Regions from separate parts of the Acinetobacter sp. M5A5_2a genome, predicted to be linked through region 3. Evidence: predicted binding sites of a transcription regulator. Region 3 holds the regulator's gene; each other region holds the start of a gene.
What was found. Region 3 encodes PhoB, which activates phosphate uptake and scavenging genes when phosphate is short. Its sites were predicted from a motif close to TGTCATNAANCTGTCATAA; they were not measured.
Positions count from the first base shown of each region.

Region 1: the regulator PhoB is predicted to act here: its motif matches at 5,232-5,250, upstream of ACLBWE_RS07840 (inorganic phosphate transporter).
Region 2: the regulator PhoB is predicted to act here: its motif matches at 5,583-5,601, upstream of ACLBWE_RS00985 (porin).

Region 1 is NZ_JBKEZV010000004.1:221,577-228,752, forward strand. Features, by position in the region: gene ACLBWE_RS07825 (hypothetical protein) at 1-323, opposite strand, end outside; gene ACLBWE_RS07830 (hypothetical protein) at 320-1,027, opposite strand; gene metH (methionine synthase) at 1,146-4,832, opposite strand; gene ACLBWE_RS07840 (inorganic phosphate transporter) at 5,297-6,928, shown strand; gene ACLBWE_RS07845 (D-serine ammonia-lyase) at 7,093-7,176, shown strand, end outside.
Region 2 is NZ_JBKEZV010000001.1:202,787-209,962, reverse strand. Features, by position in the region: gene ACLBWE_RS01020 (YbaB/EbfC family nucleoid-associated protein) at 1-67, opposite strand, end outside; gene ACLBWE_RS01015 (hypothetical protein) at 349-582, opposite strand; gene ACLBWE_RS01010 (O-succinylhomoserine sulfhydrylase) at 777-1,964, opposite strand; gene ACLBWE_RS01005 (alpha/beta fold hydrolase) at 2,100-3,185, shown strand; gene ACLBWE_RS01000 (NAD(P)-dependent oxidoreductase) at 3,196-4,068, shown strand; gene ACLBWE_RS00995 (YARHG domain-containing protein) at 4,788-5,057, shown strand; gene ACLBWE_RS00990 (HIT family protein) at 5,076-5,489, shown strand; gene ACLBWE_RS00985 (porin) at 5,745-6,851, shown strand; gene ACLBWE_RS00980 (YidB family protein) at 6,960-7,176, opposite strand, start outside.
Region 3 is NZ_JBKEZV010000002.1:379,521-386,696, forward strand. Features, by position in the region: gene ACLBWE_RS04150 (pyridoxal phosphate-dependent aminotransferase) at 1-1,021, shown strand, start outside; gene ACLBWE_RS04155 (MATE family efflux transporter) at 1,128-2,495, shown strand; gene ACLBWE_RS04160 (SDR family NAD(P)-dependent oxidoreductase) at 2,553-3,386, opposite strand; gene ACLBWE_RS04165 (TetR/AcrR family transcriptional regulator) at 3,599-4,270, shown strand; gene phoB (phosphate regulon transcriptional regulator PhoB) at 4,525-5,235, shown strand; gene phoR (phosphate regulon sensor histidine kinase PhoR) at 5,245-6,603, shown strand.

The DNA of each region.
Region 1 (7,176 bases), on a different contig from region 3:
CCCTTTTTACGGAGTTTATTCATTAGACTTTTTAGCATTTTAGCCAACATCCAATGATAAAATTGAAGTGGGTCAGCAGAATTTATTAATGAGCTTTGACTAAAAGAGATAAAAACTGTAAGACATTGATGATTTTCTTGCTCGATTTCTTGTTCAGCAACTTTCATTAAAAAAGATTTCCCTGTTCCTCTTGCTCCTTCTAGTAAACAAGGCTCAGGTGATTTTAATGCACTAATAATTACTCTGTCTGTAGGATTAGTAACACTTAAGTTTAGTAGTTCTTCTGGCTTTATACTTTCCGTTCTTAAGAAAAAGTTATTCATTTGTTTTTTGCTCCCCCTAAATATTCACGAATTCTATCATTATTTCCTAATCTTTCATTTAAAAACTCACAAATTTCTAATGTCTCTTTTGTAAAGTCATTGGAGTATCTTGCAAATAAACAAAATAATAAAATTTCAGTTATTTCATCAAAATGATTAAAAAATTCTAATAGTAATTCACTATTGAAAGTTAGTTTTATTCCATTTTTCATCCAAGTCTGATGGTTACCATGAACGTATTCTGAAAGTTTTCTATAATTGTCTATTGCTTTTGCCCTTGCTTGTTTAATGTCTTCATTTAAACTAGGGAAGAATGCATTAATATATTTTTGTGAAAATATACCCGTTTCTTCATCAATAATTTTTGACCATTTAATATCAGAACAACCTTTTAACCATTCATAAAAATGAATTTTATCTATTGAAAAAAGAATTGATCCGAGACCTAATTCAAATCCTAGCCGTAATGTTGAAAATGCCTGTCTATATAGCCCTAGTGTTACACTTAAAATAGATGCTTCTAATTGACTACAAATATTAATCCAATTGTTTTTCTCTTTAATATCTGTAATATGTTGAGTAAAATCATGAATACACGTTACATAGAAATGTGATTTTCCTAGATGTTCTTCCAAAAGGATTGATTGATCAAAGATTAGATTTGACTCATTTTTTAAATTTTCAAAATATTCTTTAATATTCATGTCTTAACCAAGTAAAATAGAATGATTTTTAAATATTCTACACTTTATAAATGTTTTAAATACAGTACATTAGTCTAAAAAAATCCCCTCTAGCGAGGGGATTTTTTATTGCTTAAGCTTAAGCAATCGAATCATCTAAATTCGGCCCTAACCAACGTTTCGCCTCATCAAGTGTCCAACCTTTACGTTTTGCATAATCTTCAAGTTGGTCTTGAGAGATTTTACCCACGTTAAAGTATTCACTTTGAGGGTGCGAATAATAGAAACCACTTACTGAAGATGGTGGCATCATCGCAAAATGCTCAGTCAGTTTAGTGCCGATTTTGTCTGTAGAACCTAACCAGTCAAATAACACCGCTTTTTCAGAGTGCTCTGGACACGCTGGGTAACCTGGTGCAGGGCGAATGCCGACATATTTCTCTTTAATCAGTTCTTCATTGCTGAGCTGTTCATCAGCTTTATAGCCCCAGAACTCTTTACGAATGCGTTCATGTAAGTGTTCGGCAAAAGCTTCAGCAAAACGGTCTGCCAACGACTGTACTAAAATTGCAGAGTAGTCATCACCTTTAGCTTTGTACTCATTTGCCAATTCTTCTGCACCAAAAATCGATACAGTGAATCCACCTAAGTAGTCCTGTTGCTCACGGTCAGTACGAATGTAATCTGCTAAAGACAAGTTTGGTTTACCTGTGACTTTGTCAGATTGCTGACGTAAATGTTCAAATGTATGCGTAACATTTTGACCAGCTTCATCAAATACGCTGACGGTATCGGCGTCAGTGCGCTGCGCAGGGAACATACCAAATACAGCACGTGCATCAAAAAGGTTGTTGTTGATAATATCTTTCAACATTGCTTGAGCTTGGTTGTACAAATCTGTTGCAGCTTCGCCAACCACTTCATCTTGTAGAATTTTCGGGAACTTACCAGCCAAGCTCCAAGAAATGAAGAATGGTGTCCAGTCAAAATATTCAACCAATGTTTTAAGCGGGTAGTTTGTTAAAACTTGAGTTCCTAAAAGATTTGGTTTTGCTGGAACGTAGCTTTCATCAATTTTAAAGCCATTTTGAACAGACTCTGCATAAGTCAGTTTTGCTGCTTTTGGTTGTTTGTTGGCTAAGCGCTCACGAATTTTGGCATATTCAGCACGGTGTTCTTCAATGAATTTTCCACGCATTTCTTTTGAAAGCAGGGTAGTTGCAACACCTACAGCACGTGAGGCATCGGCAACATAAATCACCGCATCGTTATGGTACTGAGGGTCAATTTTTACTGCTGTGTGTGCTTTCGATGTCGTAGCACCACCGATCAATAAAGGAATGTCAAAGCCTTTACGTTGCATTTCTTTAGCAACAAACACCATTTCATCTAAAGACGGAGTAATAAGACCTGACAACCCGATGATGTCACATTTTTCATCAATCGCAGTTTGCAAGATTTTCTCACAAGGGACCATCACACCAAGGTCAACAATGTCGTAACCATTACAGCCGAGTACAACACCCACAATATTTTTACCAATATCGTGTACGTCGCCCTTAACAGTTGCCATCAGGACTTTACCTTTAGATTGGCTACCTGTTTTTTCAGCTTCAATGTACGGGTTGAGCCAAGCCACAGCTTGCTTCATGACACGTGCAGATTTCACAACCTGTGGTAAGAACATTTTGCCTGAACCGAACAAGTCACCGACCACGTTCATACCATCCATCAAAGCGCCTTCAATCACATCTAATGGACGTTTAGCTTTTAGGCGAGCTTCTTCGGTATCTTCGTCAATGTATGTGGTAATACCTTTGACTAATGCATATTCAAGGCGTTTTTCTACAGGTTCGTTACGCCATTCAAGGTTTTCGGCTTCACGTTGTGTTCCGCTATGACCACGGTATTTTTCAGCGACTTCAAGCAGTTTCTCTGTTGCGTTTTGACCAAATTCACCCTGATTCTGGTTTAAAACAACATCTTCAACCGCATCTTTGAGTTCTTTAGGAATATCATCATAAATTGCCATTTGACCAGCATTTACAATCCCCATGGTCATGCCTTGTTTAATGGCATGGTACAAGAACACAGAGTGAATTGCTTCACGGACAGGCTCATTTCCACGGAACGAGAATGAAACGTTCGATACACCCCCAGAAATCATGGCATGAGGTAAGTTCTGTTTAATCCAACCTGTAGCTTCAATAAAATCGACGCCATAGTTATTGTGTTCTTCAATACCTGTTGCCACTGCAAACACGTTCGGGTCAAAAATAATATCTTCAGCAGGGAAGCCTACATCGTTAACCAAAACATCATAAGAACGTTTACAGATTTCACGTTTACGTGCAGCAGTATCGGCCTGACCAGTTTCATCAAAGGCCATCACAATAATCGCGGCACCATATTGACGACAGAGGCGAGCTTTTTCGACAAACTCGTCATAACCTTCTTTTAAGGAAATCGAGTTAACAACTGGCTTACCTTGTACGCATTTTAAGCCAGCTTCAATGATTTCCCATTTTGATGAGTCAATCATGATAGGTACACGTGAAATATCTGGCTCAGAGGCCACAAGGTTTAGGAAATGCACCATCGCATTTTGCGAATCGAGCATCCCTTCATCCATGTTAATGTCGATAATCTGTGCGCCAGCTTCCACTTGTTGCTGTGCAACTTCTAAAGCTTCGGCAAAGTTTTCTTCACGAATAAGACGTAAGAATTTTTTTGAACCGGTAACGTTGGTACGTTCACCCACGTTTACAAACAATGAGTCGTCATAAATATTAAAAGGTTCTAAACCACTTAAGCGGCAAGCTGGCTTAGTTTCAGGAATTTGACGAGGTGCAATGTCTTTTACAGCATTGGCAATAGCACGAATATGGTCTGGTGTTGTACCACAGCAACCACCGGTAATATTGATCAAACCACTTTCTGCAAATTCTTTTAAGAAGGCAGCAGTTTGCTCAGGTGTTTCATCATACTCACCAAAAGCGTTTGGTAAGCCAGCATTTGGATGGGCAGAAATGAAAGTATCAGCAACATCAGACACAGTTTTAACGTGAGGGCGCATGGCATCTGCACCAAGGGCACAGTTAAAACCAATTGAAAGTAAATCACCATGGCGTACAGAGTTCCAGAACGCTTCGGCAGTTTGACCTGTTAAGGTACGACCCGATGCATCGGTAATGGTCCCTGAAATCATGAGTGGTAATTCATGACCAATTTGCTTAAAGACTTCTTTCACCGCAAAAATTGCAGCTTTACAGTTTAATGTATCAAAAACGGTTTCAATCAGAATGATATCTGCACCACCTTCAATCAGCGCATGAGTGGCCTCAATATAGTTTTCTTTTAGCGCATCAAAGGTAATGTTACGAAAGGCAGGATCATTTACATTGGGTGAAATTGAACAGGTACGTGATGTTGGGCCGAGTACACCCGCTACAAAACGAGGTTTGTCTGGTGTTGAATATTTTTCACAGGCTGCTTTGGCTAAACGCGCTGCTTCACGGTTAATTTCGGGAACAAGGTCTTCCATGTGGTAATCAGACATAGAAACACGTGTGCCGTTAAAGCTGTTGGTTTCAATAATGTCTGCGCCTGCATCAAGATAAGCTTCATGAATGCCTTGAATGATTTCTGGCTGTGTCAAAACTAAAAGGTCATTATTACCTTTTAAGTCATGTGCCCAATCGGCAAAACGCTCACCACGGTAGTCGGCTTCTTCCAATTTATGGCGCTGGATCATCGTTCCCATTGCACCATCAATAATCAGAATGCGTTTAGCAAGAAGCGCTTTTAGGGTGGCAAGCGTAGACATAGAAAACCCCGATCTTTTATATGAATTTAAAAATGCGGCGCTATTGTAACAGAATAGCAGCACAATTGATGATCTATGACGACCCACCATTCACCGTAAATTAGTCGTAAAAAAAAGTGTTTTCGAATAAAAAGAGGGCATTTTTTCATCAAATATTCATAAAATGATCATGATATTGAAATATTTCATCTCCAATATTCCGTTTTATGACAATTAAGCTGTTTAAAAAAACGTCATACAGGTAATTTTTTAGATATTTTTGCTTTAAAAATAGTCATAAATAAGGAAGATATAAATTGATTTAAATTATTGTATTTTAATAAAAAAATAAAATGGATCGAGGAAAGGTGCATCAAATGAGGTCAAAATATGAAAAATTGACTTCATCAGGCGCCGCTTTGTCATATAATTGTCATAATTTAATTTAAGAATACAGAGGATTTTTCTATCCTCTTACCGTCTGCATGAATTCTAATCTACCCCCTGTTTCGGATTCAAAACTTGCGGCAAACCTGCAAGTCAAATCGACGAATGTACATGTCCCGACACCTAAGTTCTTTATGCCGGTGTTTCTGACAATTATTGTTGCAACACTTATTTATATTGGATTTCAGGTGAGTGCTGATTTAGCGCATGTACCGCCTTTGAGTCTTTATTCGGTTATTCTTTTATCTACCGCACTCTTGATTGCTTTAGGCTTTGAGTTTGTAAATGGCTTCCACGATACTGCAAATGCAGTAGCGACAGTGATTTACACTAATGCTTTACCTGCACCGGTTGCAGTCATGTGGGCAGGTTTTTGTAATTTTCTTGGGGTAATGGTTGCAAGCGGCGCAGTCGCTTACGGCATTATTGCATTGTTGCCTGTTGAATTGATTATGAACATGGGTAGCGGTGCAGGTTTCGCAATGGTTTTTGCGCTTCTTATTGCTGCGATTCTCTGGAACTTAGGTACTTGGTTCTTGGGCATTCCTGCTTCTAGCTCTCATACTTTGATTGGTTCAATCTTGGGTGTGGGCATTATGAACCATCTATTGAGTGCATCGACTGGCGTAACCACCAGCGGTGTTGATATGGATCAGGTGATTAAAGTCGGTAAGGCCTTATTATTGTCACCTTTAATTGGTTTTGCTTTTGCAGCGATTGTATTCTTGTTGGTTAAAACTATTTTTAAACGCCAATTAGAGTTATTCCAGCCACCAGAAGGTAATAAACCACCACCAGCAATCATTCGTGCAATTTTAATCTTTACCTGTACAGGTGTAAGTTTTGCACATGGTTCTAATGACGGTCAAAAAGGTATGGGTTTAATCATGCTGATTTTGGTTGGTCTGGTGCCATTGGCTTATTCATTAAATAAAAACCTAGATACACAACAAGTTCAATCATTCCATCAGCTTTCTTCTCAAACTGCCGTACTTTTGAATCAAAATCAGCCAGAATTAACCGATGAAAAAGCACGTGTTATTTTGACTAAATATATTCAAACTAAACAGCAAACTCCGGAAGTAGTGCCTGCATTGGCAAGCATGACTGATCATTTGGGTGAGCGAGTTTCTAGCTATAGCAACTTAAAAGATATTCCAGAAGCTGCAATCAGTGAAATTCGTAATGACATGTATTTAAGTACAACGACGTTTAAGCGTTTGGATAAAGCAGATGCTTTACCAAAAATGGATCAGTCACAAGAAAAACTCGTGAAAGAATACCGTAGTAGCTTAGATTCATTCTTACAATACATTCCAACTTGGGTGAAAGTAGCAGTTGCTTTGGCACTTGGCTTAGGCACCATGGTTGGCTGGAAACGTATTGTTGTGACTGTAGGTGAGCGTATTGGTAAACATCACATGACTTATGGTCAGGGGATGTCTGCTGAGCTTGTAGCAATGAGTACAATTGCAGCTGCCGACGGTTTAGGTATGCCTGTTTCAACAACACACGTTTTAAACAGTGCTGTTGCTGGTACCATGGTAGCGAACAGATCGGGTTTAAACTTCAATACAGTTAAAACGATTTTATCTGCATGGGTATTTACACTTCCTGCAACAATCTGTTTGTCAGGCGGTTTGTACTGGTTATTCTTACAGTTTGTATAAAAGTATTTAAAAAATTAAAGCCACTGTTCACAGTGGCTTTTTTATTTGTTTCTTTTTAACGTTCAGTCTATTTTCATGTACATTCAATTATAAATTAACGAGTCCTTATAAAGCCTCAAGTAACTTCAGAGGCTAGGCTTAAAACTTTTATATCAGGATAGATTATGGATGCGGTTCAAATAGATCAGCTAAAACAACAATTTCCACTTATTGAGACACTGCAAGCCTATCAAGAAACATTTTGGTTT
Region 2 (7,176 bases), on a different contig from region 3:
TTTTTATATTTGTTTCCATATCTTTTTGCATGCGCTGCGCTTGCTGCATGAGCATATTGATATTCATAACTTTACTCCGTATCTCTATCAAATCTTTAAAGTATTATTGGTTATCTGGTAATACTTTATAAAAACTTAATCTCATTGAACCAACCTATGCGATTAAAATACATACAGATTAGTGCGTTGAACTCAAATTAATCCGTAATTCTGACACAATAGACTAATGTTTTCTATCAGTATCTCTCGCTCTATTTCACATAGCTACATGAGTAACATGCTCATATTTAGGTACACTTCCTAAATATTTAGATGACATACGTTAAAGTCTTATAAAAACTCATAGCACTATTGAGATGCCTGTAGACCTTTATCAATTGTTTTATATTCGCTTAAGGGAACTTTCTTAAAGGAGGTATTTGCTTCTTGAATAGATTTATCTGCTTCTTGCACCGACTTCTCTGCATTGTTAATCAATAAGGTTGTTTCATTTACTGGGTGTTGATGCGGTTTGGTCAGCAATTTGTATCCAACTACCCCGATTACCCCCACCACAACAACAATAGCAATAGGCTTAAGCATTTTAAAACTCGCATTTCTTTTAATTAAATTTAAAGTCTTTATACCTTGTACTCTTAGCCCTCATTTAAACAAAAATGTAGGTTTTTTATTGCGATTCTGAAATTTGAGTAACATTTAAATATAAAAAACCATCTCGATTAAAGAGATGGTTTCATGAACAAAATAACCAAAGAGTGTTATTTCGATAGAATTAATTAGATCAGATCCAGACCACGTGAGATATCACGGATAATATCATTAATATCTTCTAAGCCTACCGATACACGTATTAGACCCTCTTGGATACCCGCAGCAGCTTTTGCTTCAGCAGAAAGTTTGCCATGTGTAGTCGTTGCAGGATGTGTAATTGTTGACTTCACATCGCCCAAGTTACCAGTAATTGAAATAAACTTAGTATTATCAATAACCTTCCAAGCACCTTCGCGTTCGCCTTTAACTACGAAAGAAACGATCCCGCCAAAACCATTTTGCTGTTTGGCAGCAAGCTCATGACCTTCATGACTTGGCAAACCAGCGTAGTAAACTTTTTCTACTTTTTCATGAGTAGATAACCATTCTGCAAGAATTTGAGCACTCTCGCAGTGTGCTTTCATACGCAAACGTAAAGTCTCTAAGCCTTTTAAGAAAACCCATGCATTAAATGGACTCATTGATGGTCCAAGCGTACGGACAACACCAAAAACTTCTTCTAATAACTGATGATTACCGACAACAGCACCACCTAATGCGCGCCCTTGCCCATCTAAATATTTAGTCGCCGAGTAAATTACAAGGTCTGCCCCAAACTTTAATGGTTGCTGTAAAACAGGCGTACAGAAACTGTTATCAACCGCAAGTAATGCACCATTAGCATGGGCAATATCTGCAAGCGCTTGAATATCTGCGATCTCAGCTAGAGGATTAGACGGTGACTCAACAAATAAGAGTTTGGTTTCTGGACGTACTGCCTTTTTCCAATCGTCTAAATCACATAAATCGACAAATGTAATATCTACACCAAACTTGGCAATATATTTTTCAAATAAGGCAACAACTGAACCAAAAACTGCTCTTGAGCAAATAACATGATCACCCGCTTTGAGATATGCCATAGTAACTGACAAAATCGCGCCCATTCCAGAGCTTGTCGCAACAGCACGTTCAGCACCATCTAAAGCTGCTAAACGTTTTTCGAACATCGATACAGTCGGATTGGTAAAACGAGAATAGATATTTCCTTGAACTTGACCAGAAAATTTTGCTGCAGCTTCTTCTGCATTTTCATATACAAAAGATGATGTCAAAAAAATCGGTTCGCCATGCTCACCTTCAAAACTACGAGTATGTCCGGTACGAATGGCTAAGGTATCAAGTTGGTATTCTAAATCATCAGACTGGTTCATTAAATGTTCGCCTTTACTGGTCATGTACTAAAAACTATCATCATTTTGAGTGTCTAATGTATTTAAGGTCAAGGTAAACCTTAAAATTATCGCTTAGACTTTATTCAATCTTTAGTAAATAGTTGGTAAAGCAAGATGAAACGCTTAAAGTCCCTTGTCTCTGAACAAAGTCAAATGAAGCATCTTTCTGCCCGACTATTTCACCCAAAAACATTGGTTCTGTCACAAAGCACTCCCTATGAAGTCATTGGCGAGTTCAATCAAACCCGTATTCGCTATTACGCAGCAACACAAAAAAGATTTAAAGAGCCTTTAGTATTTGTTGCCCCACTCGCGATTAATATGGCGATATATGATTTATATCCTTATCGCTCTCTTATTAAATATTTCCAAAATGCTGGTTTCGATGTCTATTTGGTCGATTGGGGAAGTTTAAAGTTTAAAGATAGACATCTTAACTTTTTATCATTTATTGAAGATTTCATTCCTAAAGCGATAGAAATTGTCCGCACACATTCAGGAAGTGAACAAATCTCACTCCATGGATGGAGTATGGCTGGCATATTCGTCACTTTATATACTGCGCTTAACCAACCTAACTATATTAAAAACCTGATTGTTCTTGGTAGTCCAATAGATAGTTATGCTTCTGGCTATATTGGCAAACTCTACCGAAACATGAATCATCTTATTGGTCGTAACAAAAAAATTCAGGACCGTATTTATTCCGGATTGCCAAAACGCCTGATTCATAGTCCCGGAATTTTAAATTCATTAGGCTTTAAAATTCTTGATCCTAAAGGCTGGTTTGATGGACATGTTCAATTGCTAAAAAATCTTGATGACCTGCAATTTGTACAAGAGCATGCAACTTTAAGTAGCTTTTTAAATAATATGATTGATTACCCAGGTGGGATTAATCAGGACATGTTGTTTAATGTCTGGCTGCAAAATCCACTAAAACGTGGCTTTATTCAGTTAAAAGATAAGAAAATCGAATTAAAAAATATAGATTGCTCTCTCTTAGTTGGCGCGGGTCGTAGTGATCAGTTGGTGACTGCTGATGCTGCTTCTCCATTAAGTCAATTGACAAGCAGCCAAGATGTCACGTTTACTCTCATCCCCGGCGGTCATTTAGGCCTAATGTCGAGTCAGGCCAGTGCTCTGGAGTTTTGGCCACAACTGGCAAAATGGCTGACCGAACGTTCAACACAAATTTAAGGACAAGGTCATGAGTCAATCTGTTGCATTTATTGGTTTGGGTGCAATGGGCTACCGTATGGCAGCACATTTACCGAAACACTTCGATACTGTCTATGTATGGAATCGAAATTTCGAAAAAGCCAAACAACATGCAATAGCATATGGCACAAAGGCTGCCTCATTAGAGCAAGCGGTACAAGCAGATATTATCTTTTCATGTTTACCGACAAGCACTGATGTAGAAGTACTTATTAATAATGTACAAATTAAATCTGGGGCAATCTGGATAGACTGTACAAGTGGGGTTCCTGACTCTGCCCGCGCATTAGCAAGCTCATTAAAACAATTGAATGTTGATTTTCTGGATGCTCCAGTAAGTGGTCAAACAATAGGTGCTGAAAATGCAACTTTAACTGTAATGGTCGGTGGTGATGTAGCAGCTTTCGAACGCGCATTACCAGCTCTACAAGCGGTAGGACAATTAATTAAACATGTCGGTGAGTCTGGCGCTGGATTTGCAGTAAAAGCAGTTAATAATATGCTACTCGCGGTCAATCTTTGGTCTGTTGCAGAAGGTTTTAGTGCTTTAAAAGCGCATGGGGTAAGCTTGAACGAAGCTTTAGAGTGTATTAACGCTTCAAGTGGTAAAAGTTTGGTAACAGAGACTATATTCCCGCAGCGTGTATTGAGTCGTGAATTTCCAGTGACCTTTGGCTTACCTCTTCTGGCCAAAGATACAGGAATTGCTTTAGATTTAGTCCATCAAGCTAAGCTTCCTGCCCCACTTTTATCACTAACACAAAGTTTAATCCAAGCTGCTCATTTAACTGCTGAAGACAATAGTGACTTCTCTGCGGCAGTTAAAATGTATGAAGCATGGACCAAGATTACATTGGAATAAATTTAATCTTTTAGATGGCAGCTTATTAAAGATGCTTAATTTTAATAAGCTGCATAATGAATATTAAAAAGACTTAAAAAAAAACCCATTTCAATTTTAGAAATGGGTTACAAAAACAAAAAACTATCAAACGCAGCAATTAAGGATCACATAATAGAAGCTAAAACATGTAAAATCAATACATCTTTCAGTTGGATTGTAAACTAAGATCAATTTTGGCTTATTTATATTTTAGATATCAAAAGAAAAAGCCCATTTCCGTCTAAATTAAAATGGGCCCTGTGAATTCCACTTAATCCTAAAATACAAAAATGTGATAATTATCACGCTTTGTATTTTTATAATGTCATTGATATATTTGTTTTTCATTGACCCAATTTCAAACTCAAGCCGTCTATTTAGCAAATGAAAAGCTATAAAATCTCATCTTTTCCTACAATTTTTTATATATTATCAACCGAGCCAGAAGTATATTTTTCTCTGTTTAATAACAGTTAAAGTAGATTAAAACGAGAATCAAATTCTGGAAATATATATATAATTTTCCTTAAGTTTATGTTTTTATTTGATTTTTATAAATATTTGATATATAAAGTTTTTATTTATATTGTGAACAAATTATCAACCAAAATGACACTTGAGTAATTAATAGTCATTGAAATATTGGTAATAAACCTTATATTGAGTACAGGTTCATACCTTTAACTGAGGAAACGCTCATGAATAAATTTATGGTTGCAGTCTTTACTGGCATGGTGAGCATTGCTGGTTTAAACGTTCAAGCTGCAACGCCTGAGCAAGAATGTCAGAAATTGCAAGACGATTATAATTTGATTTATGCATCAAAAGGCTTTTGTTTTAAAGATCCTGATGCAAAAGAAAAATATGGTAATGAAAACTGTCATACGACAAAACCAAAGTTTTCTGACAAAGAGCAACAACGTCTTGATGCTATTAAAGAGCGTCAGAAAGAATTGAAATGTAAATAATTTTTAAAGGAATAATACATGGCATACGATGATCAAAATATCTTCGCAAAAATTTTACGTGATGAACTTCCAGCGATAAAAATCTATGAAGATGATCAAGTTCTAGCTTTTATGGATATTATGCCTCAAGCCGATGGTCATACATTAGTTATTCCAAAAACACCTGCTGTAACGCTCCTTGATTTACCTCCAGAAGCAGCCGCATATACCATACAAATTGTTCAAAAAATTGCGAAAGCAATGGAAAAAGCCCTCAATTTAGAAGGTATTGTCTTGATGCAACTTTCTGGAGCAGCGGCAGGACAAACTGTTCCGCATGTTCATTTTCACCTTATTCCTACAAATGTGCATCAACTTGGACGCCATGCTGTAGAATTAGGCGATCAAGAAAAAATTAAAGGATTAGCTGAGAAAATTAAAGCAGCTCTTTGATTTTTAATTCATTAAAGCGGAGTTTTGACTCCGCTTTTTTTCGTCTAAAAACTATAAAAAATTAAAATAATTAATTTATTTCTAAATTTTAACCGTCATAAAACTGTCATTTATTTTTCACGCCCCTGTCACAAAGTTTGCCGATACTGCTTAGCAAGTTGGTGAGCTTTTGTAACTTTTTGTACATAAGTCAACTACAAAATAAATAGTTAACTAGGCATACGCCATTTTTAAAAACTTTTTGGAGAAATCTCAATGAAGAAATTGCTACTCGCTGCCGCAGTTGCAACTTTGAGCATAAACGCGGTGCAAGCAGCGCCAACTTTGTATGGCAAACTGAATGTTTCTATTAACCAAGTTGACAATAAAAATTTCGATGGAAAAAGTGACGTTACTGAAGTTAACTCAAACTCTTCTCGCATTGGGGTAAAAGGCGAAGAGAAATTAACTGACAAGCTATCTGCTGTTTATTTAGCTGAATGGGCAATTTCTACTGATGGTTCAGGTTCTGATAGTGATCTTAGCGCCCGTAACCGTTTTATCGGTTTAAAAACTGAAGGTGTTGGTACATTAAAAGTAGGTAAATACGATTCTTACTTTAAAACCGCTGCTGGCGGTAACCAAGACATCTTTAATGACGATACACGTTTAGATATTACCAACATCATGTACGGCGAAAACCGCTTAGACAACGTGGTTGGTTTTGAATTAGACCCTAAATTATTAGCTGGTTTAACATTCAATATCATGGCTCAAACTGGCGAAAGCACCTCAGATAGCAAACAAGGTGAAACTGGTAAAGACAGCAAAAATGACAGCTTTGACTCTGTGTCTACTGCGCTTGGTTATGAAAACAAAGACCTTGGATTAGCAGTAGCTGCCGCTGGTGACTTTGGTATTAAAGGTAAATATGCTGCTTACGGTCTGAAAGATGTTTATACAGATGCTTACCGTGTAACGGGTTCTTATGACATCGCAAAATCAGGTTTTGTTGTAGGTGCTTTATGGCAACATGCTGAACCTACTGATGAATTGACTGCATATGGTCAATCATATAAATCAGATGGTGCAGTTGACAAAGCTGGTAAAGCTTACCGCGGTTTAGAGGAACAAGCTTATGCTGTTACAGCGGCGTATAAAATTCCAAATACTAAACTTAAAGTGAAAGCTGAATACGCTTCTGCTGAAACACAAGTAAGTGGTCAAGCAGATCGTAAAATTGACTTGTACGGTTTAGGTCTTGATTATCAAATCAACAAGCAAGCTCGTTTCTACGGTATTGTTGCTCAACAAAAACGCGACTGGTTGAATGATGATGACAAGCAAACTGTTGTAGGTACAGGTATCGAATATAACTTCTAATTAGTTATCTTTGATTCATATCTAAAATAAAAGGGCTAATGCCCTTTTATTTTATTGTGCAGATTAAAAAAGCCGATATTTTTATACCGGCTTTTTTTACTTTGTAGCTTACTTTAAGAAACCACTTACAAGATTCATAACATTTTGAATGTCTTGGTTTGCTTCTTGATGATCGGTACTGTCACCCTGAGGTGTTAATGAGTCAATGACTTGAGGTAAGACTGACGCAATTGCACCGTAAACTTGCTCTTTTGGAGCTTGAGCTTGCGCAGCAACCTGCTCAATGTCAGCTGGATTAAATAAACTCTGCAATTGTTGAGTAGGA
Region 3 (7,176 bases):
GGAAGCCTTATCTCAGGCGACTTTGGCTGGGCATAATCAATATCCACCTGGCGATGGTATTCTCGGTTTACGTGAACAGCTTGCTTTACAATTTCAGCAACGCGACCAACTTCAACTAGATCCTGTCACGCAAATTACCATTACTCCCGGCGCAACCATTGCAATTTTTTGTGCCATACAGGCATGCATTAATGCGGGCGATGAAGTTATTATTTTTGACCCAAGTTACGACAGTTATGGTCCTTCCGTGCAGTTAGCTGGTGGTAAAGCCATTCATATCGCTCTTGAAGCACCCGACTTTAAGGTGAACTGGCAACAGGTTAAAGATCTGATTAACGATAAAACTCGAATGATTGTGGTGAATACTCCCCATAATCCAACAGGTACCATCTGGGATAAACAGGATTGGTTAGAACTCATTGAACTGATTCAAGATAAAAATATTGTGATTTTATCTGATGAGGTCTATGAACATCTGGTCTTTGACGGTCAACAACACTTTAGTGCATTGCATTTTCCAGAGCTCAGAGAGCGTAGTTTTGTGATCGGTTCTTTTGGAAAAACCTTTCATGTAACAGGCTGGAAAACAGGTTATTGTGTCGCTTCACCTGAGTTAATGCGTTTATTCCGCCAAATTTACCAATATGCGAATTTCTGTGGCACGACACCTTGTCAGATTGCTCTAGCGCAATATATGGAGCAACATCCAGAACATATTCAAGAGCTGCCACAGTTCTACCAAACTAAGCGAGATCATTTTAATCAGGCGATTCACCATAGCCGTTTCTTGCTAAATCCGTCTCAAGGTACTTATTTCCAAAATCTCGATTACAGTCAAATTAGACCCGACTTAAACGATGTTGAAATGTGCCAGTTTCTAGCAGAACAACATAAGATTGTGGCTATTCCGGTTTCGGTTTTCTACAAGCAAGCGCCAGAGTCTTTGCGTTTGATTCGTTTCTGCTTTGCTAAAAATGATGAGACATTGCAAAAAGCAGGAGAAATTCTGAATCAATGTTAATAAATTTAGCCACTTAGCATAGTAAAAACACTACAAGCCATTTGCTCTAACTATGCTAAGTTGGATATCTGCCCCGCTCATCAAAGAGATGGGCGATGGAGAATGCATGCCACCAAGACAGTCTTTAATTCATCAGCAAAATCTATGGAAAACATTTTTTGTTTTCTTGCTCCCCCTGATTGCAACCAATATTTTGCAGAACTTGTCCGGAACTATTAACACCATCTTTGTTGGTCAAATGATGGGAGTAGATGCAATTGCTGCCGTCTCTGTTTTTTTCCCTATTTTATTTTTGCTACTCGCTTTTATTATCGGGATTTCAACAGGTACGACTGTTTTAGTAGGGCAAGCATGGGGCGCGCAAAATATTGAAAAAGTCCAAAGTGTGGTGGGTTCTACCCTCTTTATGACACTGATTGGTGGAGTAATTACCGCGATTATTGGTGTGTTTTTTGCCCACGATATTTTAGAGTTATTAGGCACTGACCCCAAGGTGATGCATCTGGCTTTACCTTATGTGCAGTGGATGCTGGCAGGCAGCCCGCTTCTGTTTGTTTATATTATCTATACTTCAATTTTACGTGGTGTAGGCGACAGTACTACACCTTTGCTTGCCCTTGCTTTAACTAGCGTTATTGGTTTGGTGATTACCCCGATATTGCTTAAAGGTTATTTTGGCTTACCAGCTCTGGGAATTATTGCTCCAGCAATTGCAACGATCACGGGTTATGTGGCTATTTTGATTTTTCTTGCGATTTATCTAAATAAGAAAAATCATCCACTTCGGCCGAATCGTCAGCTTCTGCAACATATCCGTCACAATCCAGAACTGAGCAAAATCATTTTGCGCTTAGGCGTCCCAACCGGTATTCAAATGATTACCACCTCAATGGCTGGGTTGGTTATTGTCGGGTTGGTTAACCATTATGGTTCACATGCTACAGCAGCATATGGTGCGGTAAATCAGGTGCTCAATTACATCCAGTTCCCTGCCTTATCAATCTCAATTGCAGCTTCAATTTTTGCTGCACAAGCGATTGGTGCAGGTAAATCTGAATTGTTATCTCGTGTGACTCGTACTGCCTTAGGCATGAACTTTTTATTTACGGGTACCTTAATTGGACTTGGCTATCTATTTTCAAAATATTTAATGGCTTTATTCATTACCGACCCAACCGTGGTGGTACTGGGCCAACAACTTTTATTTATTGTACTTTGGGCAATTTTATTCTTTGGTGCGGGTGCCATTTTTGCATCGATCATGCGTGCCAGCGGCACAGTGACCGTTCCAATGCTACTTAATATTTCCGCTATTTTGTTTATTGAAATTCCATGTGCTTACTGGTTTAGCTCAATATGGGGCCTTAAAGGAATCTGGGTTGCCTATGCCTTGGCATTTGTCAGTTTGTGTATTATTCAAGGGCTCTATTACCAATTCATCTGGAAGAAAAAGAAGATCAAAGTTCTTATTTAGAACCAATCAATTCTTATAAAAAAAGCCATCATTTGATGGCTTTTTTTGACTTTGAAATTATTTCATTAACTTAGTCACAATGGTAGAAGCACGTTGATATCCAGTTGGGAACAAACGCTGGAATGCATCAAGAATTTTTGCATCACTACCAATCAATAAACGACGTTTATTTTTTAATACTGCTTGTAAAATTTGACTAGCAGCCTCTTCAGGTGGAGTACGTAATAACTTGTCAAAATTTTGAATCGATTTAGTCGGGTCCATACCCAAACTATTCAAGCTATCACTCATTTTTGCAGATTTAGCAATATTGGTGCGGATTCCACCCGGATGTACACACAAAGAGCTTACGCCACTTTTTTCAATATCTAACTCTTGACGCAATGACTCGGTAAAACCGCGCACAGCAAATTTAGTTGCGTTATAAGCAGATTGAGTTGGTTGAGCGGTTAAACCAAATAGGCTTGAAATATTAATAATATGGCCATCTTGCGTTTGCTTAATGAACGGTAAGAACTCTTTCGTTCCGTACACTACACCCCAGAAGTTAATCCCAACGATCCACTCTAAATCTTCGTAGGTCGCACCTTCGACAGTTGAACCTAGAGCGACGCCAGCGTTGTTGAAAATCAGGTTAACTGACCCATGATCTTGAACAGTTTCTTGGGCCCACTGCTTTACCGCTTCACGGTCAGAAACATCAAGCTTTTTGGTCGTCACAGTAATCGTGCTATACGGTTTTAAAAGCTCAACGGTTTGCTGTAATCCCTTCTCATTAATATCACTCAATGAAAGATGGCAGCCCTGTTTTGCCAAAAGAATTGCGAGTTGTTGCCCAATGCCAGAACCTGCGCCCGTAATTGCAGCGACTTTGTTTTTAAAATTTTTCATTGTCCATCCTTTGTTTTTCGATATTTGCACAATCGGTTCATTGCATGTGCAGCTTAGACATCTTTAATATAATTTTGACAATATCCATTGTCAATATAGTACACTGTAATTTCAGATAGAATGGCACAATTCTGCTGAGAGCTTTATCATAGTGAGCATATTTGGCTAAAACCTATAAATTAGGAAACCAATCTTTAGGAAACGACTTATTTATGGCGACAAACGACTCAACCAGTAAAAAGAAAACAAAAACTGTGAGTAAAGAACGTCAGTTCAAAGGGTTATCTCTATCTGAACGTAAAGAGGCACGCCGAGAAAAACTGATTGAAGCTGGCATTGCGACTTATGGAACACTCGGCTTTTTTTCCGTGACGGTTAAGGATGTCTGCCAAGAAGCAAAACTCACAGAACGTTATTTTTATGAATCATTTAAAAAGAGCGAAGATTTATTTCAAACCATCTTTTTAAAAATGATTGAAGAATTGCAGCAAAACCTGATGCAAGCTGTCATTAAAGCGACACCAGATCCAGAAAAAATGGTCGATGCTGGTTTAAGGGCACTGCTGACGACATTAAAAGACGACCCGAGATTAGCTCGCATTGTCTATGTTGACGCAGTTTTGGTACAAGAATTACATAATCAGGCCACCATTCAAGAAACTCTTGCACAGTTTGATCGAATGATTCAGGCCTTTGTTATGTTGACCATGCCACAAATCCAACACAACGAAAATGAGCTCTCTCTAATCGCAACTGGCTTAAATGGATATGTTACTCAAATTGCAATTCGATGGGTCATGGGAGGCTTTGAGCAGTCTCTTGAACAGGTTTTAACCGCATGCCGCATTGTTTTCTTATCTTTATTGGCCAAGGTTTCAAAATAATATTAAAGTTTTTTGACACTCTAAAATGTACAAAACCAGTTCAGCTTTAAAGGTGATAACTTATTGAATGATTTTAAGAATATTTAAGCTTTCATGTCATCATTCGGTCACACCTTTGCCTTACTTTTGTCACAAATTATTGCTAAATTCAATTTTATAGACTTTTCTGCAATGAAATTGTCATAATTAATCTTTGTAATAAGCCTGTCATAACTACAAAACGGTTCACCGTTAAATCTATAGGATATTGCGCTGTGAAAGATGACTATATTTTAATTGTCGATGATGAGCTTCCTATTCGTGAAATGATCCATACTTCTTTGGACATGGCAGGCTTTCAATGTTTGCAGGCAGAAGATGCCAAACAGGCTCATCAAATTATCGTCGACCAACGTCCGGCGCTTATCTTGCTCGATTGGATGTTACCTGGAGGCGTAAGTGGTGTCGATTTATGTCGCCGCTTAAAACGTGATGAGAACTTAGCAGAAATTCCAGTAATTATGCTTACCGCTCGCGGAGAAGAAGACCACAAAGTACAAGGTCTGGATGCTGGCGCAGATGATTACATGACGAAGCCTTTCTCAACACGTGAACTGGTTTCACGTATTAAAGCGGTTCTGCGTCGTGCAAATGCATTAAGTGGCGAAAAAATGATTGACGCCAATGGTTTAATTCTTGATCCTGTGAGCCAACGTGTCAGCTTTGGCGACAGTATTTTAGATATGGGCCCAACTGAATATCGCTTACTTGCGTTTTTTATGACCCATCCAGAGCGTGCATATACACGTGCCCAGTTGCTCGATCAGGTCTGGGGCGGTAATGTATATATCGAAGATCGAACTATCGATGTGCACATCCGTCGTTTGCGTAAAGTTTTAGAACCTTTTGGTGTTGACCGATTTGTTCAGACCGTGCGTGGAACTGGCTACCGCTTCTCAACACGTGCAGATTTAGCCGCAGGTTAACCAAGATTTATGTATGAACCCTACCCCGTCCCCGAACAGGTACGTGAACAAAAGCTTTCCCGCTACAGTAGTTTATGGACGTTTGCCAAACAAGATTTACGGCTTTTATTATTTTTTATAATTATTGCCGGTTTAGTCGGTTTAGGCCTTGGGTATTTCTGGAGCTGTATTTTTATCGCCTTTGTGGTGTTTTTTACACTCCAGTTGCGTTCGCTTTATCTGGTCAATGACTGGATTGCAAATAAACCTTATGACGTTCCTCCAAACCTAAACGGGATTTGGGGAGCGTTATTGTTTAATGTTTACCGTGCCCAGCGTCAGGAACGAATCGTTCAAGCAGAAATGGTCGGTTTAATTGACCGCGCTCAGTCTTCTTTAGTGGCGCTTGCCGAAGCTGTTGTCCTCATTGATGATCAACATAAAATTGAATGGTGGAACCCTGCTGCTGAACGTTTGTTAGGTATCAGCCCTCTCGACCGTGGTCGAAATTTATTAACGATTTTACGCCAGCCGACCTTTATTGAATATTTTAACAATATTGATCAGGCACCCGATGGTATTAAATTACAGTCGAGTTTTGACGATGACCGATATGTGCAGGTCAAGCTCACACGATTTGGTGGAGAAAGCCGTTTATTGGTGGCTTACGACGTTACTCGTATGCACAACCTTGAGCAAATGCGTAAAGACTTTGTAGATAATATTTCTCATGAACTTCGTACACCATTAACTGTACTTAGTGGTTATATCGAGACATTTACCGATCAAGAAGATATTAGTCCACGCTGGAAACGTGCGTTTGATCAGATGCAGTCACAAACCAAACGTATGAATGCTTTGGTGAATGATTTACTACTGTTATCGAATTTAGAAAATAATAAGAAAATTGCAAAAAATCAGATTATTGAAATGCCGAGTTTAATGAATCAACTGTTTGATGATGCTCAGGCCTACAATGCCGATTATGGACATACACTCAATTTACATATTGATAGTCACTGTGACCTGATTGGTTCTGACATGGAAATCGCCAGCGCGTTTAGTAACTTAATTACCAATGCCATCAAATACACGCCCAAAGGTGGAACCATTACGATTGGCTGGCATGACGACGGTGAACATGCCTACTTTAGTGTACAAGACACAGGCATTGGAATTAATCCGAAACATTTACCACGTCTGACTGAACGCTTCTATCGTGTTGACAGCGACCGTAGTCGTCAAACAGGCGGTACAGGTTTAGGTTTGGCCATTGTGAAGCATGTATTAATGCAACATGGCGCTTATTTAGATGTCCAGTCTAAAGAAAATGAAGGTTCAACTTTTACAGTAGTTTTTCCTAAAGAAAGACTATATAACATGGCTTAAAAAGTATTCATTTCACACAAAGGGTGGATATTAAATAGACGCAGTGAAAGATACTTAGCCATTTTGTATATATAAGTTATTATGGACATGATTTTAATTTTTTGTCATTGATAATATCAAATATAATCTATAGTCAGTCTATATAAGTTATTTAATAAATCTTCTTTTTTTCTCATATCTATTTCATAGATTAGAATTTATGAAATAGATATACTAAATGTACTTTAAAAAAATAAAACCACTCAATTTATACAATATATATAATCAATGTCATTGATAATTTAAAAAATGATGAAAATAAAAAACACCATTTAAACTAATTATTTAACAGTTTTAAAAATAACTTTCATTTTTAAATAAAATTAGTATTATTAACTCGCTACAAAAAACTTAATCCATAAGAACAGCTAACATAATAATTAAGCGAGGCTTAAATGACTATTAACCCAGTAGAAATAATATCGAATAATGCAGAAATAACTGATTGCTTTATTCTCGGTTTAAAAAGTGGAGAATCATTAAAAGTAAAAGTTCTTCATATTGATAAAGATCAACAGACTATTCTTGTATCAA